3 regions of the Intrasporangium sp. Soil_C_50 genome follow, and region 1 is predicted to be linked to each of the others. Evidence: predicted binding sites of a transcription regulator. Region 1 holds the regulator's gene; each other region holds the start of a gene.
What was found. The regulator LexA, encoded in region 1, represses DNA repair genes until DNA is damaged. The targets are predictions, from matches to a motif close to TCGAACANNTGTTCGA.

Region 1 (9,391 bases):
GGGGCGACGGCTCAGCGCACCTCGGACAACCGCGGACGCGTCGCGAACTACACGCACAGGCCCGCCATGCCGACGCCGCACGCCGCCGCCGCCGTCAGCAGCGACGTCGCAGCGGCCAGCAGGCCGAAGGCCGGGATCGCGAGCGGGACGAGCACGAGGTCACCGAACCCGGACAGCGACGACACGCGTCCGAGGTGGCTCGTGGCGACCGTGCGCTGGTAGGCGCCGGACAGCCAGACCGACGCGGCGCCCGCGGTCAGTCCGATGCCGAGCATCGCGGCGAGCAGGACCGGCCGGGCGTCCATGCCGGCGCCGACGATCAGTACGCCCTGCGCGACGAGGACGCGGAACCCGGCACGGGCCGGACGGACCGGTCGGACCCGGATCCCGACGAGGCTGCCGATGATCGCCCCCGTGGCGAAGGCCGCCTCGGCGTACCCGAGCCACGACGGCCCCCACCCGGACCCGGTGACGCGTAGGGCGACGCCGAGGGCGATGACCGGGGAGACGAAGACGTTGAGCGCGGCGAGACCGAGCACGAGCAGCCGGGCCCGGTCGTCACGACGCAGGTAGGCGACGCCGTCGCGGACGCTGGCCAGCCACGGCATCCCCGCCGACCGCGGCAGGGCGAACCTCGGACGGACGACGAGGCCGAGCGTCGCCGCGATCCCGAGGAAGGTCACCGCGTCGAGGACCATGGCGCCGGCCGGGCCGGACCAGGCGACGACCGCACCACCGGCCGGCGCACCGAGCAGCCGCGCCGTCCGGTTGCCGATCTGGTTCCAGCCGCTGACGGTGGCCAGGTCCTTGCTCGTGACGAGCTGGCGCGCCATCGTCGCGCCGGACGGCATCGTGAGGCCGGTGACGGCGCCGAACGTGACGCCGAGCGCCACGAGGAAGCCGGCACCCCTGACGCCGGCCGTCCAGGCGAACGCACCGGCGAGCAGCACGACGCCCTGGGCCACCCGCCCGACGACCAGCGCCCGACGCGTGTCGTACCGGTCGGCGAGCACGCCGCCCACGACGACCAGGGCGGCCTGCGGGATCGTCTCGGCGCCCAGCACGACCCCGGCCATCGCGGGTGACAGCGTGTGTGCGGCCGTCCACGCCAGGGCGACCGTCCACAGTGCGTCGCCGAACCACGAAAGGAACATCGCGGCGACCCAGGCGCGCACCATCCGGTCGCGTCGCAGCGGCGGTGGCGGAGCCCCGACGGGGGCCGGGGCCGTCACCGTGCTCATGGTTTCACCGGCGCGCTGGGGAAGACGCGGGTGCCGACGCGCACCGGGTACCTCTCGACCTCCGGGTGGGCTCGGGCGTCCGCCCGGCACTGCTCGCTCCAGGCGAGCACCACCTCGGTGAGGCGCGTCCCCAGGTCGCGCATCTGCTCGAGAGTCGCCTGCTCGAGGGTGTCGGTGGCCGTCGCGGCACGCCGCAGCTCCTCCGGCGCGTCCTGCGAGGTCGCGAGCCACTGCTGGACGGCGCGGACGTGGTGGCGGAAGTTCTCGGCCTCCGCCGTCGCGGCGATGCGTCGTGCCACCGTGCCCGGGACGAAGTCGGACGCGTCCCACGACAACTGGCGGGAGCGGCTGCGCCACCAGCTCTCCCGGGTGTCGCGAGCGAGCTCAGGGGCAGGCTCGACGAAGCCGTGCCGGTGCAGGACCCCGACGTGGTGGCTCACCGACCCGACGGCCAGACGGGTGCGGCGGGCGAGCTGCCCCACGGTGGCCGGGCCCTCGACGGAGAGCAGCTCGCAGATCCATCGACGCGTCGGGTGGTGGAAGGCGGACAGCACCTCGAGGAGGGCGTCTCCGGACTCGCCGCCGAGGACGTCGGCGTCGGTCGGGGTCGTGGTCTCGTGGCGCTCGGCCGCGGTTCGTCGGGGCATGGGCCCACCATCGTGCTCGTCGGCCAGACATACAAGCACTCTTGTATAACTCGCCCAGTTCGTTGCGGTCAGACGTCGTCCGGGCGACACGCCCACCCGCGGCGTGCGCGAGGGAGGGGGCATGTCGGAAGATCAAGGCGTGACAAAGCGGACACTCGACGAGGCGCCCACGGCCGCGCTCCCCTCCGACGAGCCGGCGCACCTGCGCGACGCCGTCCTCGGTCGCTACGGGGTGCTCGAGAGCGGGCCCAGCCGCGATCTGCAGGCCCTCGTCGACATGGCGGCGCAGATCTGTGCCGTTCCCAACGCGGCGATCAACCTCATCACCTCGACCCGACAGCACCAGGTGGCGACCTTCGGCTTCGAGGCCTCGATCTGCCTGCGCGAGGACTCGATGTGCGCGGTCGTCCTCGACCGTCCAGAACCGGTTGTCGTGCGCAACGCCGCGACGGACGAGCGATTCCGCGACAACCCGTTCGTGACCGGCATCCTCGGCGACGTCCGCTTCTACGCGTCCGCTCCGCTGACGACGCCGGGCGCCGTCATCATCGGCCGACTGTGCGTCTTCGACGTCGAGCCGCGAACGCTGGCCCCCGAGCAGGAGCACGCGCTGACCGTGCTCGCGGACCGGATCGTCGATGTGCTCGAGCTGAGGCTTCGCAGCCGCGAGCTGGAGGAGTCGCTGTCGGACCTCACCGCAGCCCGCGACGAGCTGCGCCGCTCGAACGACCTGCTGTCGGTCTTCGCCGGGCAGGTCAGCCACGACCTGCGCAGCCCCCTGTCGGCCATCATGGCGAGCGCGGAGATGCTCGGGCAGCGCGAGTCCGTCGTCGAGGACCCGCTGGCCACCCGCCTGGTCGGCACGACGTTCCGCGCCTCGACGCGGATGGCAGGTCTCATCGAGGAGATCCTGACGCACGCGCGGGTCGGGGCCCGCCTCGAGCGGACCGAGACCGACCTCGACGCCGTGCTCTCAGACGTCCTGACCGATCTCGGTCCGAGCATCGAGCACGCGAACGCGACCGTCATGGCCGAGCCGCTGCCGACCCTGTGGGCCGACGGTGCCCAGCTGTACTCGGTGCTGCTGAACCTCGTGTCGAACGCCCTGAAGTACACCCGTCCGGACCTCGAGCCGGTCGTCACCGTGACGGCGCGACCGCACGACGACCGATGGCGGATCACGGTGCAGGACAACGGGGTCGGCATCGACGAGGCCAACCGCGAGAGCATCTTCCGGCTCTTCACCCGGGTGTCCACCGATGTCGAGGGCAGCGGGATCGGGCTTGCCACGTGCAAGCGCATCGTCGAGGTGCACGGGGGCTCGATCGGCGTGGACCCGGCCCCCGAGGGCGGGTCTCGCTTCTGGTTCGAGCTGCCCGCGGGCGCTCCTGACGTCGACGAAGCCTGACGCTCCCCACCGGGTCCACCTCCCAGGGACGGCCACCTCACAGGGACGGCATCGTGATGCACGACCGTTCGACCGATGTCTGCCGGACCACGAGGTCGCGCCGCCCGACGGCGACCGCCACGAGGTTGTCGGCACTCACGGTGCCTGCCCGCAGGTACTGGGTGTGCCCCACCGACGTCCGCGACGGGTCGTCCGCGCCGGAGCCGATGCCGCGCCAGAGGTTGCACGACGCGGTCGGGTCCTTCAGCGCGGTGGTCGACAGCGAGACGGCGCCTCTGACGGTGTCGGGGTGGCGGCCGAAAAGCGGCCACCCGGGATGGGCGACGAGATCGTGGCCGCCCTCGAGGACGTTGAGCGACCCGGCCTTGAGGCCGGTGCGCTCGATCCGGTCGAAGGGCACGCCCGGCGACCCGAACACAGCTACGTCGTCGATCGGGCTGTCCTGCAGCAGAGCGTTGCCCGCCAGGACCGACCCGTACGAGTGCGCCCACACCGTCTGGTGCACGGGCTCGTCGCGCGCCGCCGCCACGCCGGTGACGAAGGCGGCGAGCTCGTCGGCGTTGTCGCGGGCGATCCTCGGGTTGAGGACGCTGCGGTCGATGGTCGTGACGATCTCGTGGGGCTGCGGGGCTTCGTACCCCATCCACGTCACGATCGCGGTGTCGGCACCTCCTCCCTCGCGGAGAGCCTGCTGACGCAACGGCGCGAACCAGTCGTCGTACCGCGCGAGGTCGTCGCGGGGCTTCGTCGACAACCCACCGACGTAGGTCACCACGTGCTCAGCAGTCTCGACATCGCCTTGCGCGACGACGACCTTGACCTCGCGACCCCTGGCGTCGAGGAACAGGAGGCGTCGCAGGACGCCGTCCTGACGCCCGAGCACGGTGCGCACGGCGCGCAGGTCCTCTACCCGGCGTCGCGCCGACGCCACGACGTCGACCCCGAGCAGGTTCGCGGGCTGCTCACGCTCGGCGGCCAGGGCGGCAGACGCCGCCCGCTCGGCCTCGGCGAGGAGAGCCAGGTTGGCCTCGTGGCGCGCCGCGGCCGGGATGCCGTCGCGCGGTCCGACCCACTGGGGGTGGTCGCGGATCACGGACCGGCGCTCCGCGTCGGTGAGACATCGCCACCACGCCGCGGACGCGTAGGCGCCACTGGCGTCGTGGAGCACCACCGGCGGCGGGGTCACGGGAAGGACTCCCCCGGCGGCGAGGACCGGCGCTGCCGCCGAACCACCGTGCGCCGCAGCGAGCAGGTCGGCGGCCAGGCGGGCATCGACGTCGGTCGCGAGACGGACGGCCTGCCGCAGGTAGGTGTGCACCTCCTCGCGCAGCAGCACGTCGCGGCGGGCCCGATGGGCCTCGAGCACCGGGTCGAGGCCGGCGGCGCGAACCGGTAGGAAGAGGGTGCCCTCATGGTCGACCCACGCGCCGTCATCGGCCGCACGCCGGTCGGCCCGCGAGAGCAGGTCCTGCGCGGCACGTACGCGGGTAGCGGCCTGGCTCAGGCTGATCGACGCCGCGGCGAGGCACGCGCCGAGCCGGCCGAGGCCGGCAACGAGAGCAGCCGCCCTCGTGGCCGCCGCCGCCGAGGCGGGACCGGACCAACCCCGGGTGCGCCGACGCAAGAGCCTGATGACGACCGCCTCGACGTCGAGCCGGCACCTCTCGAGTCGCCTCGCCGCGGCCAGGAGCACCTCAGGTCTGCTCGACCGGATCCGGCCGACGTCGAGCGTCATCACGGGACACCGCCGTCGGACTCGGCGGAGAAGGTGGCCGCAGCCGTCCGTTCGACGCCCTCGTACAGGGTGGACGCCGCCTCCAGCGCGGAACCCAGACCGAGCAGCTCGAGCCGAGCGTCACGGAACCGGTCTCGCCACGCCTCGACGAGACGCGGGGTCGACGCCGCGGCCTCCCCGCCGGGTAGCCCCGAGGCGACCGCCGCCACCGCGGCATCGGCACGGATCGACGCGAGCCGCGCGAGCGCGGCCCCCATCTCGGCCGCTGCGTCACCGACTGTTGCCGGGTCCACCTCGTAGCGCATGCCCACTCCTTCCTGAGAACTTCACCGTAGGAAGGGCTTTCGGATCGTGGGCTCCTCCGTCCACAGGCGTCGCCCTGGGCCGGCCGTCGGCACCCGGTCGTCCACAGGGCGAGCCAACAGGCCTGTACAGCAGGACGCCGCACCCCGGAGTGGGGGTGCGGCGTCCGGGCGGACCGGCGGGGTCGAAGCGCCGGGCACGCCAGCCGCTGGAGGTGGAGCCAACGCGGCCGTCGGAGATCCGCGCGACACGAACGCGCGCGGAGCGGAGGTCAGGGAGCCGGGACGACGAGACGCTGGCCCGCGTGGATCATCGACGTGGAGAGGGAGTTGGCCAGCTGGAGCTCGGCGACCCCTTCCGAGACCGGCAGGTCGGGCAGCTCGCGGGCGGCGATTCCCGACAGCGTCTGGCCCGACTGGACGGTGATGGACCGCGGCGCGTCGGCGGCCGAGGCGAGCTGGCCGGCGAGGCCCAGGCCCAGCGCGACGAGCACCCCGGCGACGAGGAGGGTGACGACGAACCGCCCGAACCGCGTCAGGCGCAGCGGCGCCTGCTCGGCGCGGGCGGCACGGACGGCGTCAGGGCCGGTGGGAACGAGAACGAGCTGCGGCCTCGAGCGCGGAACGGAGTCCCCCGACTCCAGCTCACGCTGCTGACGAACGGCCTCGAGTGCGACAACGCTCATGCTGACCTCCCCTTCCTGCTGCCTTGCGAACATGTGTTCGATCGAACGTCTGTACGATTTGTAGCACGTATGTTCGAGGAAGTCGAGACACGCATCGAACACGCGTTTGGCAACTGTGTTCGAAACCCGTACGCTTTCCTCACACCACCAACCACACCAGTCACCACTGACACTGGGTCCGCAGCGGCCCGGATCACGGGCTCTGGACGGGCGACGAAGGGGACACCATGGGCGTGACCGAGCTTCCCGACCGCGACAAGGGCGACGGCCTGACGATGCGGCAGCGACGCGTGCTCGAGGTGATCCGCAACTCCGTCGACAGGCGTGGCTACCCGCCGAGCATGCGCGAGATCGGCGAGGCCGTGGGTCTCGCGAGCCCCTCCAGCGTCAGCCACCAGCTCGCGGCACTCGAGCGCAAGGGCTACCTGCGGCGCGACCCCAACCGTCCGCGCGCCCTGGAGGTCGTCTCGCCCGACGGCGCCGACGAGCCGACGCGCCGCGGTCGTGCCGCCGGCTCCCAGCAGCACGATGTCGAGACCGAGGCGGGTGACGCGCGCCCGGAGGCCTCGTACGTGCCCGTCCTCGGCAAGATCGCCGCGGGCGTCCCGATCACGGCCGAGGAGGTCGTCGAGGACGTCTTCCCGCTCCCCCGGCAGGTCGTCGGCGAGGGCCAGCTGTTCCTGCTCAAGGTCCAGGGCGACTCCATGGTCGAGGCCGCGATCTGCGATGGCGACTGGGTCGTCGTGCGGCAGCAGCCGAATGCCGAGAACGGCGACATCGTGGCTGCGATGCTCGACAACGAGGCCACCGTCAAGACCTTCAAGCGCAAGGACGGCCACGTCTGGCTGCTGCCGCACAACGCCGCCTACGACCCGATCGACGGCGACGCCGCGACGATCCTCGGCAAGGTCACCGCGGTGCTGCGCCGCGTCTGACGCCCACTCCCTGCTCTGACGCCTCGCCTCCCGACGCGCCGCGGACGTTCCGCGGCGCGTCGCGACGTATCCGGCGGCCGGGTTCGCCACTCTGAGAGACACACTCGCCTCAGGAGGACGCCATGCCCGACCGTCCGGACCGCGACGTCGTCTTCACCTACCGCTACCTGCGCGGCGGCATGGTGGCGATGCTGCTCATGCTGCTGCTGTCCGTCATCCTCCAGTGGTGGTGGGGCACGAACGGGACGTGCTGGCTCGGCTCGATCAGCGCGTACTACTTCACGCCGTCCCGCACGGTCTTCGTCGGCAGCCTCTTCGCGCTCGGCGCGGCGCTCGTCGTCTACAAGGGGCACTCGCCGGCCGAGGACGTGCTGCTCAACTTCTCCGGGTTCATGGCCTTCGTGGTCGCCATGGTGCCGACGGTCCCCGATGGGCGTTGCAGCACGGCCGGGTCGACGAACCCGTTCGCGCTGTCGACGGCGGCGATCTCCGACGCGGTCAACAACAACGTGTGGTCGCTCATCGCCGTCGGGTTCGTCGCGCTGGTCGTGACGGTGTGGCTGCGGCGCGACGAGCTGGCCGACCCCGCTCAGCGTCCACCGGTCCGGACGATGCTCCTGACCGTCGCCTGTAGCGCCGTCATCGTCTTCGAGCTCGTGCTCTTCCTCGCCCTGCCCGACCGATTCATCGCACTGAGCCACGGCCTGGCGGCCGCGACGATGGTCGCTGGGGTCATCGCCGTCATGGTGCTGAGCGCCTTCCGCGTCGAGGACCGGCACGCCTCCACCGATGAGGCGCTGACGTACAAGCGCTGGTACCTCGCCATCGCCGGCACGCTCGCCGTGCTGCTGACCATCACGGTCTTGGCGCACCTGACGCTGCACGGGTTCGACCACGTGATCCTCATCGGCGAAGTCATCATTATCGTGCTGTTCTGCACCTACTGGATCGTGCAGACCAAGGAGCTCTGGGACCTGCGCGACACCGCCGAGGTCGAGGCCCGCAAGGTCGACGCCGTCGCCGAGTGACCGACTCCGGGTGCGTCAGTTGCGGACGAGGACGCCTCGGGCCTCCTTGACGGTGATCGCGGTGCCGGGCTGCGGGACGGTCACCGTGTCGGGGATGGCGATCCAGGACCCGCCGTTGATCCGGAAGTCGGCGCCGAACGTCACGTCGACGCGCGAGGTGTAGGTGCCCGGCTTTCGGTAGGTGTGGATGATGTCGCCGTCGGGGTACACGCCGCCCGGCGAGGTGGTCGGGCCCTCGCTCGTGCCGTCGCCGAAGCGGTAGACGTAGCTGACGAGCTTGGGCCGGATCTCGACGCGGTAGCCGAACATCGTGGTCGGGTCGACGAGGTCGATCTCGCCCGGCTCGAAACCGGCACTGGCCCAGTCAACCTTGTAGAAGGTCTTGAGGTTGACGAGCGTCGTATTCCCCTTCGGCTGCGTCGAGATCGCACCCTTCGCCCACGCCGTCTTGTGAAACGCGTCCACGATCATAGAGATTGTTGGGGCCGGTTTAATGCCCGGAACGGCCTCGGGAAGACACGTAGTCCCCTCTAGGAACCATCCATTCGGCTCTGCCGCCTCTGCGGTCGGCGAAGGATCATGTTCCTCAGGCTGCCCAGATTTGTCGACCCACCGGCGAAGAACGTCAGTTAGGGGACCCCGCCCCTCGCTGGGCGGATTGTCAGCGCACGCCTCAACGGCAACCGCATAACATTCGCTGCTGGCATCGCGGCCACCCAAATCGCACGAGGCGATTCGCGTGCGATAAATCCAACGTGATTGTGCCTGGACGACCGCCTCCTGATACTCAGCCGTCCACGCGCGCAGAGTCTTCACTCGGATGGTCGCGGCGTCCTTTCCGGCACCCCCCTTGAAGTCTGCCAGCGCCGTCGCGCTACTCGCCGCCAAGACGACAAACGACAAGACGAGAGCAGCAGGGATGCGATGCCCCGTCACGAGACGGTGCCGAAGGACGAAAGTTGCCAACCGGACTTAGTCCACTTGAGCGCCGCCAACATCTTTAGTTCAGCATGCTCATCGGTCTTGACGACTCGCCCCATCGAGTCCACAACGTCGCGTCGTTCTTGCGTGACGTTCGCCGTGAATCGGACCAGGTCGCCCGTCGCAGAGAGAGACTTTAGTGACTCTAAAGTCACCGGAGAGCCGTCGTAGTGATGCTTGAGGCGCTTCAGCTCGGCTGCGTCCGAGCGCCATGAAGCGCAGGCCTCGGACGAGGGCAGGCACAATCCATCGAGTCTCTTGGGCTCCGCCCTCGTCCACGCCCCGTTGAGGCTGTGGATGAAGAACCGAAGAAACGCTTCGGCGCCGGCTTTGTCCTTGGTCTTGGCGGCGTCGGGGAGGCCGGCCGGGAAGGCGGGCCCCGCGCTCGTCGTGGCCGTCTTGGGCGGCGCCGACGTCGTCGTGCTCGT
Region 2 (9,391 bases), on a different contig from region 1:
TGGACGAGGCCGCCGGCGGGGACCGAGGGGGCGGGTGCGGTCGTGCCGGACGGCTTCGGCGCGGGCTTGGTGGCCGGCTTAGGCGCGGGCTTGGTGGCCGGCTTGGCGGTCGGCTTCGGCGTCGTGGCCGTGGCGGGGGAGCCGGGCACGAGGAGTTTCTGACCGGGGTGGATGACACTGCCACCGGCGGCGAGGCGGTTCTTGTCCACGAGTGCTCGCACCGTCGTGCGGTGGGCGATGGCGAGGTGCCACAGCGTGTCGCCGGGTCGGACGGCGACTGTCTTCCACGGCGTCGTGCTCACGGGCACGACGACGGCGTGGGGCGGCTGCGCCAGCGCGGCGACGTCGGCGAAGGGCATGGGCTGGTCCTTTCCTGGGCCCGGTTGCAAGGACGTGTGGAGGGGCACTCGGGAAGGGGCTGGTGGTGCTCGGGGGTGCGGTCGTTCGGGGGCAGCGGTGATGCGACTGTGAGTGATGTGACGTGTGTGACGGTAGCGCATGAATGTGCATACTTGAGCGCTAAAGTATAAATACACGGGTGTAATTCCGGTCGAACCATCCTGAAGGACGCAGAAGCGGAATCCCGGGAGCCGTTCCCACGCTGCGAGCGGGTTTCGGAGCTGGTGCCAGCACGTCGACCGGTGCCGGGCGTGTCGCGACTCCGGTCGCGGGTGGCAGACTCTGACGACGTGAGCCAGAGCCCGAACCCCGACACCGCTGCCGACTCCGGCGACACCACCGACGCCCGCGCCCTCGAGCGCCTCGTGGGGGAGTGGCTGACCGTCCCCGACGTCGCCGAGCGGCTCGGCGTGCCGCTGTCGCAGGTCCGGCGCCTCATCGCCGACCGCGAGGTCATCGCCGTCCGCGTCGGTGAGCGCCGCGTCGCGTCGGTCCCGGCCAAGTTCCTCGACGACGCGGGCCCGCGTCCCGAGCTGCGGGGCACCTTCACGGTGCTCGCCGACGGTGGGATGGACGACGACGAGATCATCGAGTGGCTGTTCACCCCCGACCCGACGCTGCCCGTCGAGGGTGCGCCGATCGACGCCCTCCGCGCCGGGCACAAGACCGAGATCCGCCGGCGCGCCCAGGAGCTCGCCTTCTGACGCCCTGACGCGCGTCGGCCCCTGACGCGCGTCGGCGCCTGACGTGTCGTGTCCGACGAGTCACGACCCGGGCCCACGGGGCCCGCGGTCAGGCGTGGCGCGCGGTCGAGACCTCGACGAGGCCCTCGAGGACGTCGAGCGCGGTGTCGTCGAGGACGCCGGTGGCCCGGGCCCGCGCGACGGCGCCGCGGGACGCGTCGGCGAGCTCTGAGATGAGCTCCTCGACGCGGTCGACGGCGCCGGTGCCGACGAGGACGGACCGGATCCGCTCGACGCCGGCGAGGTCGAGGTCGTCTCGGCCGAGGAGCGCCTCGACGAGGTGGCGGTCGGGATCGGACGCGGCGTCGAGCGCATGGGCGACGAGGACGGTGCGCTTGCCCTCGCGCAGGTCGTCGCCCGCGGGCTTGCCCGTGGCCTCCGGGTCGCCGAAGACGCCGAGGAGGTCGTCGCGCAGCTGGAACGCCTCGCCGAGCGCGAGGCCGTAGTCGGACAGCGCGCCGAGGGCCTCGTCGGGGGCGCCCCCGACGAGCGCGCCGATGAGCAGCGGGTGCTCGATCGTGTACTTGGCGCTCTTGAAGCGGATCACCTTGCGCGCCGAGGCGACCCGTGCGTCGAGGTCGAGACCGTCCCAGCCGCGGGCCGACTCGAGCAGGTCGAGGAACTGGCCGCCCATGAGCTGGGTGCGCATGAGGTCGAAGAGCGCCCGGCCGCGGGCCAGCTCGGGCGCGGGCAGGCCGCACGAGGAGTAGAGCTCGTCGCACCACGTGAGGCAGAGGTCGCCGGCGAGGATCGCCGTGCCCTCGCCGAACCGGTCGGAGTCGCCGGACCAGCCGTGGTCGGTGTGCAGCGTGGCGACCGAGCGGTGCGCCGACGGCTTGCCGCGGCGGGTGTCGCTGCGGTCCATGACGTCGTCGTGGAGCAGGGCCGCGGCCTGGAAGAACTCCATGCTCGCGGCGAGCCGCACGATGGCGTCGGAGTCGGCGCCGCCCGCCGCGCGGTAGCCCCAGTAGAGGAAGCCGGCGCGCAGGCCCTTGCCGCCGGACAGCAGGCCCGAGACGGCCGACACGAGCGGCGCGGTCTCCTCGCCGATGGCCGCGAGCGCCGTCGTGGCCCCCGTGACCTGGCCGTCGATCGCCTGCTGCACCCGACGGCGCAGCACGTCGAGGTCGGTGGGGGTCTGCACGGGCTCCTCCATCGAGCGGGTCGAGCGGGTCGGGATTGGTGGTCAGCCTACGCGGGCGCGCGACCGTCCCGTGAACAGGTCGCACGCCGCGGACGAGCGGCGCCTAGGGTGAGCGGCATGGCGCACGGCACGGCATCCTCCATGGCACGGGCGGAACGGTTCACCCGGTCCATCCCGGCGATGATCGCCGCCGACACCCCGACCTTCAGCTTCGAGTTCTTCCCGCCGAAGGACGACGCCGCCGAGGTGCAGCTCTGGGAGGCCGTCCGGCGCCTCGAGAAGATCTCGCCGGGCTTCGTGTCGATCACCTACGGCGCCGGCGGCGGTACCCGCGACCGCACGGTGCGCCTGACCCGGCGGATCCTCGAGGAGACGACGCTGACGCCGATGGCGCACCTGACGTGCGTCGGGCACTCGGTGTCGGAGCTGCGCGGCATCGTCGGGGCGTACGCGTCGGCCGGGGTGCGCAACATCCTCGCGCTCCGCGGCGACCCGCAGGGCGGCCTCGGCCGGCCCTGGGTGGCGCATCCCGAGGGGCTCGACCACGCCGACGAGCTCGTCGGGCTCGTGCGCGGGCTCGGCGACTTCACCGTCGGCGTCGCGGCCTTCCCCGACGGCCACCCCGAGTCCGCCGACCTCGCCGACGACGTCGAGACCCTCATCCGCAAGGAGCGGGCCGGGGCCGAGTTCGCCATCACCCAGATGGTGTTCGACGTCGACAACTACCTGCGCCTGCGCGACGAGCTGGCCCGACGCGGGTCCCGCCTGCCGGTCGTGCCGGCCATCATGCCGATCACCAACGCGCGCCAGGTCGTGCGGATGGCCGAGCTCGCGGGCCAGCCGATGCCGCGTGCGGTCACCGACCGCCTCGACCGGCACGGCGAGGACGCCACGGCCGTGCGCGCCGAGGGGATGTCCATCGCCACGGAGTCCGCCCAGCGCCTCCTCGACGAGGGGGCGCCCGGCATCCACTTCATCACGATGAACCGGTCCTCGGCCACGCTCGAGGTCTACGGCCGGCTCTGACGCACCGACGGTCGGTGACGCGTCGGCGTACGTCAGCCGGGGCGCCCGCGACCCGCGTCGTCCGTCGGGAACGGGCGCGTCGGGTCGGCCCGGCGCCGGGGAGGTCGGTTGCCCGGTGGGCCGGCGTCGTCGCCCGGTGCGACGCGACCGGTGGGGGCGGCGATCCCGACGCGCTCGCCCCACGCGTCGTAGCGACGCTTGAGCCGGCGCAGGCGCCCGGCGAGCTTCCACACGATGAACGCGCCGACGGCCAGCAGCAACAGGGCGATCGTCGCGGCGGCCCACGGGTGGGCGATGGCGAGGGCGGTGACGCCGGTGACCGTGACGTCCTCGCCCGTGCTGACGACGATGTTGCTCGCGGGCTCGGGCGAGGTGTTGATGATGCCGCGGAGCCCGGCCTTGACGCCGTGCGAGACGAGCGCCGTGACCCCGCCGGTGGCAGCACCGACCGCGGCGGCGAGGCCCGCGGTCTCGTGGCCGATGAGGTAGCCGATCGTCGCTCCGACCGCCGGACGCACGACGGTGTGGACCGAGTCCCACACCGAGTCGACGTAGGGGATCTTGTCGGCGACGAGCTCGAGGACGAAGAGGATCGCGGCGCCGACGAGGACGTCGGTGCGGGCCAGGGCGTCGGGGATCTGCCCGACGTGGAGGAATCGGTCGGCGATCCCGAGGACGAGCACGACCGCGTACGCGTTGATGCCGCTGCCCCACCCGGTGGTGAAGGCCATGGGGATGAGCTCGGCGCCCACGTGACTCCTTCTTTCTGCCGGTCGGCCGGTGTCCGGTCGTGCCCGGCCGAGGGCCGAGCACCGGTCCAACGCTGCCGACGCTCCCGTATTCCCCGGGTCGGCGCAAGGGGAGTCGAGCGGGGCTGACGGGGGCAGCAGGACGGGCCCGGTCCGTGGACGGACGGGACCCCTGCGCCCTTCCGGCCACGGACCGGGCCCGTGGTGTGCTCCCACTGTGGCCGAGCCCGTCCGGGTGCTCCTGAGCACCGGTACTCAGCTCCGGTCGAAAGGGACGGAACGGCCGGATCCGGGCCCGTCGTCGGCCGGTCGTCGGCGGGTCGTCGGCGGGTCGTCCGCGGATCGTCGACCGCCTTGACACGGTGTCGGCGGCAGGGGTTACGCTGATGGTGTTCGAACAGATGTTCGAACGATCATCGTTCAGTCCAGTCGTCGGTTGGGGTGTCGGCTGTCCGTGTGGGGCGCGGGCGGCCTGGGTCGTGATTTCCCGCTTCGACGTGTCCGAGGGAGACGTGTCGTGGTGCGCAGGTTCAGTGATGTCGTGCAGGTCAGGGTCCGGTCCGAGGACGCCGCCCGGGAGCGGCCCGAGGCCTTCATCTGGAAGGGCCGCCTCTACGTCGTGCGCGAGGTCCTCGCCCAGTGGCGCGAGCGGCGGGCGTGGTGGCACGACGCGCTCGACGCCGAGGAGTCGCAGGTGCACCCCGGCCAGACGCTCGTCGCCGCCGCGAGCGAGCAGCACGTCTGGCGGGTCGAGGCGAGTCCGGGGTGGTCGTTCACGCCCGGGGTCTACGACCTCGCCCACGACGCGTCCCCGCGTGGTGACCACTGGTCTCTCGTCCGGGTCGCCGACTGATGCCGGCCGCACCCGCCTCTGCACCCGTACCTGCCTCCGTGAGAGAGAGGAGCCGACCCGTGGCTGCCGCCCCGCTGCACCGCCCACCCATCTCGGTCGCCGTGCTCACCCTGCTCGACCGCTCGAGGGACACCCTCGAGTCGGCCTGCCGCGCGAGCGAGGCCACCGAGCGCTACCGCGACGCCCACCTCGGGGCCCTCCGTGCCGCTGCCGCCCTCGTCGCGGCCCGCACGGCGCCGACGCCACGGTCCCGGCCCCGCAGCGTCTGGCAGGTGCTGCCCGTCGTCGCCCCCGAGCTGGGGGAGTGGGCCGCCTTCTTCGCCGCGTGCTCCGCGCGCCGGTCCGTCGTCGACCGCGGCGGCCACATCGCCCCGCGCGAGGCCGACGACCTGCTCCGGCAGGCCGAGATGTTCCTCGAGATCGTCCAGGACCTGCTCGGGGTGCCGATCGCCGTGCCGCTGCCACGGACCATCACCCCGGTCTCGTCCGGGTCGAGGAGCCGTGCGAGCAGGGCATGACAGGCACGACCACCACCAGCACCACCGGCATGACCACCACGGGCCCGGCGGTCTCGTCGGTCAGGGCCGCCCGCGGCGGCGACGGTTTCGTCCACCTGCACGTCGCGAGCGGCTACTCGATGCGCTACGGCACCGCCACACCGCGCCAGCTCGTCGAACGGGCCGCCGCCTGGGGGCAGCCGGCGCTCGCGCTCACCGACCGCGACGGCCTCTACGGGGCAGTCAAGTTCGTCCGCGCCTGCATGGAGCACGACGTCGCGCCCGTCCTCGGCGTCGACCTCGCGGTCGAGCCGCCGGGCGCCGGTCGCCCGCGTCGGGCCGAGCACGTCCGCACCCCGGTCCGGGGCGGCGCCCTCGTCGACCCGCGCCTGCCCCGTGTCACCGTCCTGGCCCGCGGCCAGGCCGCCGGCCTCGCACCCGGGCTCGGGTGGGCGGCCCTGTGCCGCCTCGTCACGGCCACCCACCTGCGCGGCGAGCGCGGCACGCCGGTCACGACGCCGGCCCTCCTCGCCGAGCACGCCCGCCCCGACACCCTTCCCGAGGCCGGGCCCGCGCCCCTCGTCGTCCTGCTCGGGCCCGACTCCGACGTCGGCCGCGCCGTCCTCGCCCGCCGCCACGGCGAGGCCCGGGCAGCCCTTGAACGGTGGGTCGCCCAGCTGCCGCCCGGGGCCGTCGTCGTCGAGCTCGTCTGCCACGGCGGCCCGGAGCACCTGCCGGGCAGCCTCGGCCAGGCCGGCCGGATGCTCGCCCTCGCCCGTGAGGTCGGCGTGCCCACCGTCCTCACCGCGGCGGTGCGCCACGCCGACCCCCAGGACGCCGCCGTCGTCGACGTCCTCGACGCCGCCCGCCGGCTCGTCGCCCTCGACACGCGCCACCTCGACCGCGTCACGACCGCCGGCCACCTCGCGCCGACACCGGTCATGCACGCGCTCGCCCTCGACGTCGTCCAGGTGTCCGGCCCCGGCCTCGTCGGGGGTGGGGCGCTGGCCCGCGAGCACGCCCACGAGCTCCTCGCGCGCACCACGGCCCTCGCCACCCAGTGCGTCCAGGACCCGCGCGCCGACCTCGGCATCGGCTCGGTGCACCTGCCCGAGCCCGACGTCCTCGGCATCCGTCCCGGCACCAACCCGCAGCACGTGCTCGCCCGCCGCTGCCGCGAGTCGATCGCGAGCCGCTACCCCGACCGGTCCGGGCCCGAGCTCACCGCCGTCAGCGACCGCCTCGAGGACGAGCTCGGCGTCATCGAGACCCTCGGCTACGCCACGTACTTCCTCACCGTTGCGCAGGTGTGCGACCTCATCCGCGAGATGGACGTGCGCGTCGCGGCCCGCGGCTCCGGCGCCGGCTCGCTCGTCAACTACCTGCTCGGCATCTCCGGCGTCGACCCGATGCGCCACGGCCTGCTCATGGAGCGGTTCTGCTCACCGCTGCGCGCCGAGCTGCCCGACATCGACATCGACGTCGAGTCGGCCCGGCGCACCGAGATCTACGAGCGGATCCTCGAGCACTTCGGCGGCGAGCGCGTCACGTGCGTCTCGATGATGGACACCTACCGGGTGCGCCACGCGATCCGCGACGCCGGGGCCGCGCTCGGGCTGCCGCCACCCGAGATCGACGCCATGGCCAAGGCCTTCCCGCACATCGCCGCCCGCAACGTGCGCCACGCCCTCGCCGAGCTGCCCGAGCTGCGGGCGTCCGGCCTCGACGTGCCGCGCCTGCAGCTGATGTTCGACATCGTCGAGCGCCTCGACGGCCTGCCCCGGCACATCGCCCTGCACCCGTGCGGCGTCGTGCTGTCCGACTCCGGCCTGCTCGACCGCACCCCCGTCGAGGCCAGCTGGCTCGGGTTCCCGATGAGCCAGTTCGACAAGGACGACGTCGAGGAGATGGGCCTGCTCAAGCTCGACGTCCTCGGCATCCGGATGCAGTCGGCGATGGCCCACGCCGTCGAGGAGGTCGAGCGCGTCGACGGCGTCCGCGTCGACCTCGACGACGAGGAGCAGGTGCCCTTCGACGACGAGCCGACCTTCGAGATGATCCGCTCCACCCGCACCCTCGGCTGCTTCCAGATCGAGAGCCCCGGGCAGCGCGAGCTCATCGGCAAGTTCGGCCCGCGGACCTTCGAGGACCTCATCGTCGACATCTCGCTGTTCCGGCCCGGCCCGGTCAAGAGCGACATGATCGTGCCGTTCCTCAACGCCCGCCAGGGCTGGAAGGAGCCGGCCTACCTGCACCCGACGCTGATCCCGGCGCTCGAGGAGACCGAGGGCGTCGTCGTCTTCCACGAGCAGGTCCTCAAGATCGTCGCCGAGACCACCGGGGTCAGCCTCGCCCACGCCGACGAGGTGCGTCGGGCCCTCGGCACGCCGGCCGGGCAGGAGCGGATCGAGGGGTGGTGGCGCCCGGCGGCGCGGGCCCGGGGCTACGCGCCCGCCGACGTCGACCGCATCTGGGAGGTCCTCAAGGCGTTCGCCTCGTTCGGGTTCTGCAAGGCGCACGCCGCGGCCTTCGCGCTGCCGACCTACCAGTCGGCCTTCCTCAAGGCCCACCACCCGGCCGCGTTCCTCGCCGGCGTGCTCACCCACGACCCCGGCATGTACCCCAAGCGGCTCATCCTCGACGACGCCCGCGCCTTCGGCGTCGCGATCCTCGGCCTCGACGTCAACGCCTCCACCGGCACGTACCGGTTCGAGCGCACCGACGACGGCGACCAGGCCATCCGGCTCTCGCTCGCCGACGTCCACGGCATCAGCGAGGCCGAGGTCGCGCGCGTGGTCGCCGGGCAGCCGTACTCGAGCCTGGCCGACTTCTGGCAGCGGGCCCAGGTCTCGCGCCCGGTCGCCGAGCGGCTCGTCCTCGCCGGGGCGTTCGACTCGATCCACGGCATCGACCTCGGCGGCCCGTCACGCCTCGACGACGCCGGCGGCCTGACGCGCCGGGCCCGCAGCGGCCTCGGCCGGCGCGGCCGGGTCACCCGGCGCGACCTGCTCCTGCACGTCGCCGAGCTCGACCGGTGGTCCTCCTCGCAGCGCCGGTCAAGCCGGCGGGTCGCGGCCGCGAGCCGGTCGCGTGGGCGGGTCACGTCGGTGTCGGCCACCGGCGACATCCGTGCCCTCGCTGCGGCCCAGTCGCAGGCGTCCGCGGGGGCGCCCGAGCACCTCGCCACCCAGCTGACCCTCGACCTCGGCGACGCGCCCCAGCTCACCGCCACGAGCGGCCTTCCCGAGATGACCGGCCCGGAGCGGGTCCGGGCCGAGCTCGAGGTGCTCGGGCTCGACGCGTCGGGCCACGTCGTCGACTTCTACCGCCCGCTGCTCGACGCCCTCGGCGTCACCCGGGCCCGTGACCTGCTCGCGGGCCGCAGCGGCCGCGAGGTGTGGGTCGCCGGGGTCAAGGTCGCCACCCAGACCCCGCCGATCCGCTCCGGGCGACGCGTCGTGTTCCTCACCCTCGACGACGCCAGCGGCCCGGCCGACCTCACCTTCTTCGAGGACGTCCAGGGCCCGTACGCCGCGACGGTGTTCCACTCCTGGCTCATCCTCGCCCGCGGCCTCGTGCGGCGCACCGGCCCGCGGGGCGTCTCGATCCGGGCCACCGGTGCGTGGGAGCTGTCCGCGCTCCAGGAGGCGTGGACCGCCGGCGGCGTCGAGGCCGTCCACGCGGCCCTCGAGGAGGCCGACCGCGCGGCGTGGGAGCGGGCCGGTGCGCTCGAGGGCCCGGGCTCCGGCGTCGGGGAGACGCCGGAGGGCCGGCGTGTCCTCGTCCACGCGTCGGGGTTCCGGCAGTCGCCGTACGCCGACATCCGCCCGGCGGGCGAGGAGGTGCGCGGGGCCCGGGGCACGGCCGGGCTCGTCCCGACCGACCCGAGCGGTGGCATCGGTGGCGTCGGTGGCCCGCCGCGCAAGCTGTGGCACGCGAGTCCGGGAAGCTCGGGGCACTAGGGTGATGACGCACACGAA
Region 3 (9,391 bases), on a different contig from region 1:
TGGGGGCCATGACCGATCACCGGCCCGTCGACACCTGGCTCACCGACATGGACGGCGTCCTCGTGCACGAGGAGGACGCGATCCCCGGCGCCGCCGAGTTCATCGCCGCGCTCGAGGCGTCGGGCAAGCAGTTCCTCGTCCTGACGAACAACTCGATCTTCACCCCGCGTGACCTCGCGGCTCGCCTGCGGCTCAGCGGGATCGAGGTGCCGGAGCGCGCGATCTGGACCTCCGCCCTGGCCACGGCGCAGTTCCTGGCCGACCAGCGCGGCGGCGGCAGCGCGTACGTCGTCGGCGAGGCCGGGCTGCTCACCGCGATGCACGACGTCGGCTTCGTCATGACCGACCGCGACCCCGACTACGTCGTGCTAGGCGAGACGCGCACCTACTCCTTCGAGGCCATCACGCGCGCGATCCGCCTCATCGACAACGGTGCCCGCTTCATCGCCACCAACCCCGACCCGAGCGGGCCGAGCGCGCAGGGCAAGCTGCCCGCCACCGGTTCGGTCGCCGCCCTCATCTCCACCGCCACCGGCCGCCAGCCGTACTACGTCGGCAAGCCGAACCCGCTCATGATGCGCAGCGCGCTCAACCGCATCGAGGCCCACAGCGAGACCACGGTCATGGTCGGCGACCGCATGGACACCGACATCATCAGCGGCCTCGAGGCCGGCCTGCGCACCGTGCTCGTGCTCACCGGCTCGACGCAGCAGCACCAGATCGAGCGCTTCCCCTACCGCCCCAGCCGCGTCGTCGACTCGGTGGCCGACCTCGTCCCGCTCGTCGGGCACGAGGAGGGCTGACCCCGCTCCACCGATCGGCCCGCCTGTGTGCGGCGCGGCCGCTCCGGGTAGGTTCCTCTGGTCGACGGGAGGACTGTCAGCAGTGAGCCACGCGCAAGAGGTCGTGAAGGGGCGCTACCGCCTGCTCGACCGCATCGGGTCCGGCGGCATGGGCCAGGTGTGGCTCGCCTGGGACGAGCGTCTCAACCGCGCCGTCGCCCTGAAGCGGCTGCACGCCCCCGTCGGTCTGCCCGACGCCGACGTGCAGGTGGCCCACGAGCGGGCCATGCGCGAGGCGCGGATCACGGCCAGCCTGCACCACCCCAACGCCGTGCCGGTCTACGACGTCGTCGACCACGAGGGGTCGCCCTGCCTCGTCATGCAGTACCTGCCCTCCCGCAGCCTGCACGAGATCCTCGCCGCCGACGGCCCGCTCGACCCGCGCGAGGCGGCCCGCATCGGGGCCGGGATCGCCGGCGCCCTGGCGGCCGCGCACGCCGCCGGCATCGTGCACCGTGACGTCAAGCCCGGCAACATCCTCATCACCACCACCGGGACGCCGCTGCTCACCGACTTCGGGATCTCCCGTGCACGCGGCGACGCCTCGCTCACCGCGACCGGACTGCTGACCGGCACGCCGGCCTACCTCGCACCCGAGGTGGCCCGCGGCGGCGCCTCGACGCCGGCCGCCGACGTCTTCGCCCTGGGCGCGACGCTCTACGCCGCCGTCGAGGGCACGCCGCCCTTCGGCGTCAGCGACAACCCGATGGCCCTGCTGCACCAGGTGGCCTCGGGCCGCATCGAGCCTCCGCGCCGCGCCGGCCCCCTCGAGGACGTGCTCGTGCGCCTGCTCGCCGCCGATCCAGACGCGCGGCCGTCCACGGCGGAGGCCGCCGACGCGCTGGCCGCAGTCGCGAACGGCACGCACGGCGCGAGGGAGACCGCGGTCCTGCCCCCTGCCGGCGCGGGCGCGATGAACAGCGCCGACGCTGCGGACGCACCCGACCCTGCGGACGCGCCTGGCGCGTCCGACCTTCCCGCGCGCGAGGACGGCCGGTCGGGCCACACGGCCGTCCTGCCCGTCGCGCCCCGGCCGGGGAACGGCCCGTCGCGCCTCGACACGTCGCCCGATGCGTCACGCGAGGTGTCGCCCGAGCCCACGGACGAGCGGCGTGGCCGACGACCGGCCCTGCTGCTGCTCGTGGCCGCCGGGCTCGTGGCAGCCCTCGTCGTCGCCGTCGTGATGCTCACCCGCGAGACGCCCTCGGGAGTCGGCGCACCCGACGCACGCGCGTCGTCCCCGGCGTCCTCACCGTCGGTGTCGCCCTCGACGCCGACCCGGACCTCGTCACCGCCGACGTCGACCGCGCCGAGCCCCACCGCGTCCGCGAGCACGTCCGGCCCCGCCCCGACGCGTCCACCCGCGAGCACGGCGGCGCCCGGGCCGCCGACCGCCTCCCGGTTGGCGGCGGCGGTCCGGGACTACTACTCCGCGCTGCCCGCCGACACCGCCGCCGGCTGGGCGCTGCTGACGCCGCGCTACCGCACGACGACCTCCGGGAACCGCGCGACCTACGACCGCTTCTGGGACGCGATCGACCGGGTCCGCGTCAGCGCCGTCGACGCGTCGGCCCCGTCCTCGGCCGTGGCCACGCTGCGCTACGACTACAAGGACGGGCGCACGTACGTCGAGCGCACCGCCTTCACGCTGGTGCAGGAGGGCGGTCGACTCAAGATCGACCGCACTTCCGTGCTCAGCAGCCGGCAGCTGTGAACGTCGCTGGACGTCACACCGGCCGCCCCGTCGATGATCAGGGCAGGTAGTACGTCGGGTTCGGCACCTTGACGGCGTGGTCGGCGTGGCCGCCCTTGAGGTCACTGAACTGGTCGCCGAGGTTGGCGACGACGTCGTAGCCGAGGTCGTCCTCGACGTGCGCCCGGGTCGCCGACTTGTACTCGATGGTCGTGCACGTCGGGTAGGCGACGCACTTGCCCTGCATGTACGACGGCGGCTGCTCGCCCGACTTCCACTTCGTGAAGTAGAGCGCGTCGGTGAACTGCGGGTAGCCCTGCTCGTGGAGGTTGGCGAGGGTCGCCGCCTTCTGGCCGGTGTTGCGACCGGTCAGGCCGACGATCGCGCAGCCGGCGTCGGAGGCCGCCGCGACGAGCGCAGGCATGCCCGGCGTCGCCGGGAACAGCTTGTTCTGCACCCAGTAGTCCTGGCGGGTCGGGTTGAAGACGAACTTCATGTCCGCGACCTCCATGTCGTAGGTCCACAGCGTCGTGTCGTCGGCATCGAGCACGACGGCCGGCTTGGTGCCGCGGGCCGCGCCCTGCTTGCACGCGGCGACGAGCCGCTGCTGCTGGCGCGCCTCGAGGGCCTTGAGCTCGCTGATGTACGGCGACGAGGTCTTGTTCGCGATGCCGGTGCCGGGGTCGCCGTAGTAGGTGTAGATCGTCTTCTTGACCGAGTCGATGTTGGGGATCCCCTCGCCGCTCTCGGTGAGGCCGCTCGAGCCGTCGGGCTTCATCGTGAAGTGCGTGCGCGGTGCGAGCTTCGGCTCGTTCATCCCGGCGAGGTCGGGCGAGGGCAGGTAGTACGTCGGGTTCGGCAGCTTGACCCAGCGGTCGGCGGAGCCGCCCTGCAGGTCGCTCCACTGGTCACCGAGGTTGAGGACGATGTCGTAGCCGAGGTCCTTCTCGATGTGGCGACGCGTGTTGGCCTTGTACTCGACGGTCGTGCAGGCGGCCATGTTGACGCACTTGCCGGCCATGTAGGCCGGGACCGGGTCGCTCGAGCGCCACTTCGTGAAGTACCGGTCGGCGGTGAAGCCGTGGTACCCGACGTCGGCGAGGTTCTGCAGCGTCGCGTCCTTCTGGCCGTTGTTGCGCCCGGTGAGCCCGAAGATCGTGAAGCCCATCGCCTCGGCCTTGTTGACGAACGAGACCATCGACGGCGTGGCCGGGAAGAGGCGGTTCTGCACCCAGTAGTCCTGGCGCCCCGGGTTGAAGACGAACTTCATGTCCGCGACCTCCATGTCGTAGGTCCACAACGTCGTGTCGTCGGCGTCGAGGACGATGGCCGGCTTGTGGCCGGCCCGCACGGACTTCGCGTAGGCGTGGGCGAGGTCGGCGTCGAGGCGCGAGGTGATGCGGCCGAGCTCGCTGATGTACGGCGAGGACGTCTTGTTCGCGATGCCGGTGCCGGGGTCGCCGTAGTACGCGTAGATCGTCTTCTTGACCGAGTCGATGTTGGGGATGGCCTCGCCGCCGACCTTCGCGCCGCTCGAGCCGTCGGGCGCCATGACGAACTGGGTGCGGGGGGTCAGCGTGCGGTCGGGCTGACCGGTGTGCGCCGGGCTGCCGTCGTGTGCGACGGAGGGGGCGGCGGAGCCGACGACAAGTGCTCCGACGACGGAGCCGACGGCTCCGACGACGAGCCCGACGCGTCGACCGGGAAGGGTGCTGGGACGCCTCATACGGGATCACCTCTGGGGGCGGGAGTTCACGGACGCTCGAAGGTATCCCCACGGGAGCACGCATGGGCCGTTGCGACCTCTATCGGGTGAATCCCAGCCGACACCCAGACTTCTCGCGAGCAGCGCGCGGTTCAGCCGCGGCCGAGCAGGCGCGACCACCACGACCGGGCCGGCTGCCTGGCAGCCTCGGCGGCCGCCTCACGCTCCTCGCGGGCGGCACGCAGCTGCTCCTCGCGCTCGTCGCGCAGCACCCGCCAGGCGGCAACCATCTCGTCGACGTCGAGCGTCCGGGCCAGCAACGGCGGCAGGTTGCCGACGGCCGGGCGGAGCCGATCGGCGAGGACGCGCTTGTTGAAGTCCTCGACGATCTCGCGCACCTGCGCCTCGGTGCGGACGTCGGCGAGGGCCTGCGGGTAGCCGGCCGCCTCCTTGCGCAGGGCCAGCGCACCGGGCAGGGCCCCGCCGAGGTCGAGGTTCTCGCGCTGCGCGAACCGCTTGACCCACCAGTCGGGGTCGCCGGAGTCGCGCAGGTCGAGCGGCTTGCCGGCGCCGGGCAGGTTGTCGAAGTCGCCCCGCTCCTGGGCCTCGCGGATCTGCCGCTCGACGGCGCTCTCCCAGTACGGCTGACCGGACATGTCCTCACGGTAACCCGAGCAGCGGCCCCGATTCCTCGTCGGACGCGTCGGACGGGTCGACCGCCACGGGGTCGACCTCGCCCCTCGCGCCGTCGTGGAGTTCGCGCCAGATGTCGAGGTGGCCGGCGTGCCGCGCGTACTCCTGGACGAGGTGCAGCAGGACCCACTGAAGCTGTGGCGCGGACTCGGCGTCGGTGAAGCGCCCACCGACGGCGGCACGGTCGGTCAGCTGGTGCGCCTCGGCGACGCGTCGGGTGTCGGCGCCTGCCCGTCGGACCCGGGTGGCCAGCCCCTCCACCTCGAGCGGCGGGGACACCCAGCCCGCACCGGCTTCGGTTCCCGCGGCATCGCGCCAGGGGTCGGGAAGGTCGACCGCCTCGAAACCCCAGACCATCCAACGACGCTCGACATTGGCGAGGTGGTTGAGCAGGCCCGCCGCTGTCCACCCGGAGGGGACGAGGCTGTCCTGCAACGTGTCGGTACCGAGGCCCTCGAGCCTGCCGATGACGACGTCGCGGTAGAAGTCGAGATAGTCGAGGAGCAGGCCGCGCAGGTCGGGCGTACTCGCGGGTTCGGGGAACCGGGTCCTGGCCATCCCCCATCCTCACCGACGCAGGCCCGCGCAACAGTGGGTTCCGCGAGGTCGAGCCTTCTCGGGAGCCTCTGTTTGGTCGAAACGGACTGTGGTCCAAGCGAATTGGGTGTGGACAAGCCTTTCCCTGTTGTTCGAACACCTGTACGATAAGGGCATGTCGCAGGCAGTGATCGAGCAGGACTGGGACCTCGTCGCGTCCCTGGCTGCCGACCTGCACGACGCGCACGGACGGCTGGTCGACGCCGTCGCGGTGGCACTTTCTGAGGGGTCGTGGCAGGCGGCCGGGATCCGCTCGCCGGAGCACTGGCTCGTGGTCCGCGCGGGTTTGTCACGGGGGCACGCCGCGGCGGTGGTGCTGACGGCCCGCCGGGCCGGTGAGCTGCCGCAGACGGCGGCGGCGCTGCGGGAGGGGCGGATCAGCCTGGACCAGGCCGCCGTCGTGGCCCGGCACGCCCCGGCGGCGTTCGATGCGACGGTGGCGGCGTTCGCCCAGTACGCGACGGTGCCGCAGCTGCAGCGCTCGGTGGCGCGGTACGACTTCACCCTCGAGCCGCGGACCTTCGACGAGGAGGGCCGGCTGCTACCCGCCGAGGTGACCGCCGAGGTGACCGCCGACGTGACCGCCGACGTGACCGGCGGCGAGGACGGCGACGAAGAGGCGACGCCGGCGCGCCCGCCGGCACCGGTCGAGCCGGCGTCGCTGAGCATGGGCGTCGACGCGGACGGGCGGTTCCGGCTGCGGTACGACGCGCCCGCCGAGGTGGGTGAGCTCGTCCGCGCGGCGTTGGCCGAGGCGAAGGACCACCTGTTCCACACCGTCACCGACACCACCCACACGTCCGAGGGCGACGACGACCAGCACCGGCAGGACCCGTACGCCGACCCCGCCACCACACCCGGCCCGCGCCGCATCACCTGGGCCGACGCCCTCGTGCTGCTCGCGACCCGCTCCCTCGACCTCGCGGGCACCACGCCCGCCTCAGGTACGGGCTCCGGCAGCGGCGGTTCAGGGCGTGGCGGGTCGGCGCGGCGGGCCCGGTACCGGGTCCAGGTCCACCTCGACACCAACGGCGGCTGGCTCACCGGCAGCCCGCGCCTGCCCCGGCACGTCGTCGACGGCCTGACCTGCGACGGCACCCTGGTCCCCGTGTGGGAGACCGAGGGACACCCGGTCAACGTCGGGCGCACCCACCGCGTCGTCCCGCACCGCACCCGCATCCTCGTCCTCGACCGGGACCGCGGCTGCCGCTTCCCCGGCTGCCCGGTCACCTCCGCCGACTACCTCGAGGTCCACCACCGCGTGCACTGGCGCGAGGGCGGGCTGACCGACCTGGACAACCTGCTGTGCCTGTGCACCTTCCACCACGACAGCCACCACCGCGGCGAGTACACCATCACCGGCGACCCCACCAGAGATGCCGGGCTCCGGTTCCAAACCCGACAAGGCTGGCCCATCGGACCACAATCGCAACACCCCGAGCCACCATTCGTCCCCGCGGCTGCGGACCGCGACCACCCCGAGCCCGAGCATTCGAACGAACCACCGCTCCCTATGTCGCTCTCCGCCGTCCCCGCCGCGGGCACCGACCGGCACGCCCCAGACACCCGTCCCGGACCACGTCCGCGGCCGACACCCCGCCTCGGGCGCACCTATCCCGCCCCGACCGGCGGCACCCTGCGCCTGCACCTCGTCGACCTCCACCCCTGCGGGGCGTCGCCGCCTCCAGGCTGATGGGTGGGTTCGATCGACTATCCGGCCTGCAGCTCGCGGAGCACCGGAAGCTCGAGGTCGGCCGGCGCGACGCACGCGTTGGTGCAGGCCACGGCGGGCTCGCCGTCCGGACGGTCGATGCGCCACGCGGTCCCGCCGTGGACGGGCTCGGCGGTCACCGTGACGACACCGCCGCACCCTTTCGTCGGGCAGGGGATGCTGATGGTCTCCATGCCCGCCAGCGTCTCGCGAACACCGTCTGACCGTGACCGGTTCGCCCCGATGTCAGGATCCGTTCCGCAGCGTCATCGGCACCAAGGCGGGCTGCGGGCTGTCACCATGCGGGACATGACAGGGGTTCGGCAGCGGGTTCGGATGGTGCTGGTGGCGGCGTTGGTCGTGGTCGCCGCGGGGGTGGGCGGCATCTGGGCCTACCGGTCATCGCAGCCGCAGCCTCCCCAGCGGCCGCTGCCGATCGCCGGCGCGTCCCTCCACGACGCGGCGACCGCCTACCTCGATGCCGCGGTCCGGCAGGACTGCGGCTTCACCCGTGCCATGACGGTGCGCGAGGAGCTCTTCGCCTGGTGCACGTCCCCGACGATGACCTCCTACGGCGACCTCGGGGGTCCGACGGTCCTCACCGCCGAGCAGGCGGGCGGTGAGGAGGAGCAGTGCGTGCCGTTCCGGATGACGAGCACCGAGAGCCGTGACGGGTCGATGCAGGCCGGCGACCAGCCGTGGAGCCTCTGCTTCGTCAGCCCCCCGGCCGGGTGGCGCGTCGCGAACCAGGGCCACGGCTGACGCGTCGGGACCGGAGGTCAGAGCTCCTTGCGGAAGTGGACGTCGTCGGAGTCGGCGGTCGGCACGCCCTCCCAGCGGAAGATCTCGCGGTAGCCCTGCTTCTCGTAGAACCCGGGCGCCTGGAAGGTGAACGACGTGACGAACACGTGCGTGCACCCGCGCGCCCGTGCCTCGGTCTCGAAGTCGGCGAGCAGCCGCTCCCCCAGCCCCTGGCCGCGCGCGTCGTCGCGCACCCACGTCATGCCGATGCCGGCGGCGACGCCCCACGTCCAGCCGCTGACGCCGGCGGCGAGCTCGCCCGACGCGTCGAGCAGGCGCACCGTCAGCTCGCGGGCGGCAGGCGTGCCGACGGTCGCGGCCGCGTTGACGACGTCGAGCTCGTCGGAGAGGCGCTGGTCGAGCGCGGCGTCGGCCTCACCGACCTCCGAGCGGAAGGCGGCTGCGGAAGCGGGCGGAGCGGCGTGAGGTTCGGTCACGTCGGCCGATCCTGCCACGGGTCACAGCCGGGCGAGGACCTCGTCGAGCATCGCCTCGGTCAGCTTGCCGGTGAAGGTGTTCTGCTGGCTGACGTGGTAGCTGCCGACGAGGCGCACCGGACGCCCCGACGCGGTGACGAGCGTCGCCTCGGCGCCGTGGCCGAAGCGCGGCTTGGGGCGCGGCACCGCCCAGCCGCGGCGTCGGGCGGCGCCGATCGCGGCGTCCCACCCGATCGAGCCCAGCGCGAGGAGTGACTCGACGTACGGCTCGGCCAGCTCGAGGTCACGGTCGAGCCACGGCGCGCAGGTCGCCTTCTCCTGCGTCGTCGGCTTGTTCTCGGGCGGGGCGCAGCGCACCGTGGCGACGATGCGCAGGCCGGTCAGCTCGAGCCCGTCGCCCGCGGCCACCGACGTCGGCTGGCTGGCGAAGCCGGCGCGGTGCAGCGCGGCGTAGAGCCAGTCGCCCGACCGGTCACCGGTGAACATGCGCCCGGTCCGGTTGGTACCGTTGGCCGCCGGGGCCAGGCCCACGACGAGCACCCGCGCCTCCGGGTCGCCGAACGACGGACCCGGCCGACCCCAGTACGGCTGGTCGGCGAACGACGCGCGTCGCCCGGTGCGGGCCACCGACTCGCGCCACCGCACGAGGCGCGGGCACGCCCGGCAGACGCTGACCCGGGCGTCGAGGTCGGGCACCGACGCCGCGGAGCGCGCGAGCCGCACCACCTGCGCCGGGGTGCGCGCCACCGGCGTCGATGCGTCGGCGGGGTCGCCGGGCCATCCGGTGCCCGGCGGGACCGGGGACGGGAAGCGCTGCCCGGTGACGGGGTGCGGGTCGGACGCGTCGGGCACCTGCACGCCCGACGCGTCGGGCCCCGGTGCGCTGTCCATGCCCCCACGCTAGGTGGCCGT

Region 2: the regulator LexA is predicted to act here: its motif matches at 4,455-4,470, upstream of AC3A5R_RS07670 (DUF6504 family protein).
Region 3: the regulator LexA is predicted to act here: its motif matches at 5,623-5,638, upstream of AC3A5R_RS22125 (HNH endonuclease signature motif containing protein).

What each region holds. Positions count from the first base shown of each region.
Region 1 covers NZ_JBDGKB010000017.1:36,782-46,172, forward strand. Annotated here, with positions in the region: gene AC3A5R_RS21360 (MFS transporter) at 48-1,241, opposite strand; gene AC3A5R_RS21365 (helix-turn-helix domain-containing protein) at 1,238-1,888, opposite strand; gene AC3A5R_RS21370 (sensor histidine kinase) at 2,028-3,296, shown strand; gene AC3A5R_RS21375 (alpha/beta hydrolase) at 3,334-5,031, opposite strand; gene AC3A5R_RS21380 (hypothetical protein) at 5,031-5,336, opposite strand; gene AC3A5R_RS21385 (LysM peptidoglycan-binding domain-containing protein) at 5,606-6,019, opposite strand; gene lexA (transcriptional repressor LexA) at 6,247-6,954, shown strand; gene AC3A5R_RS21395 (hypothetical protein) at 7,077-7,982, shown strand; gene AC3A5R_RS21400 (PKD domain-containing protein) at 7,998-8,447, opposite strand; gene AC3A5R_RS21405 (DUF6318 family protein) at 8,915-9,391, opposite strand, start outside.
Region 2 covers NZ_JBDGKB010000002.1:37,329-46,719, forward strand. Annotated here, with positions in the region: gene AC3A5R_RS07645 (lytic transglycosylase domain-containing protein) at 1-359, opposite strand, end outside; gene AC3A5R_RS07650 (Rv2175c family DNA-binding protein) at 690-1,103, shown strand; gene AC3A5R_RS07655 (polyprenyl synthetase family protein) at 1,192-2,298, opposite strand; gene metF (methylenetetrahydrofolate reductase [NAD(P)H]) at 2,404-3,312, shown strand; gene AC3A5R_RS07665 (DUF4126 domain-containing protein) at 3,345-4,064, opposite strand; gene AC3A5R_RS07670 (DUF6504 family protein) at 4,582-4,914, shown strand; gene AC3A5R_RS07675 (SAV_6107 family HEPN domain-containing protein) at 4,974-5,432, shown strand; gene AC3A5R_RS07680 (DNA polymerase III subunit alpha) at 5,462-9,373, shown strand.
Region 3 covers NZ_JBDGKB010000019.1:48,007-57,397, forward strand. Annotated here, with positions in the region: gene AC3A5R_RS22100 (HAD-IIA family hydrolase) at 1-803, shown strand, start outside; gene AC3A5R_RS22105 (serine/threonine-protein kinase) at 886-2,556, shown strand; gene AC3A5R_RS22110 (HAD family acid phosphatase) at 2,594-4,261, opposite strand; gene AC3A5R_RS22115 (DnaJ family domain-containing protein) at 4,393-4,896, opposite strand; gene AC3A5R_RS22120 (mycothiol transferase) at 4,901-5,491, opposite strand; gene AC3A5R_RS22125 (HNH endonuclease signature motif containing protein) at 5,646-7,223, shown strand; gene AC3A5R_RS22130 (hypothetical protein) at 7,241-7,435, opposite strand; gene AC3A5R_RS22135 (hypothetical protein) at 7,551-8,003, shown strand; gene AC3A5R_RS22140 (GNAT family N-acetyltransferase) at 8,021-8,479, opposite strand; gene AC3A5R_RS22145 (uracil-DNA glycosylase) at 8,501-9,370, opposite strand.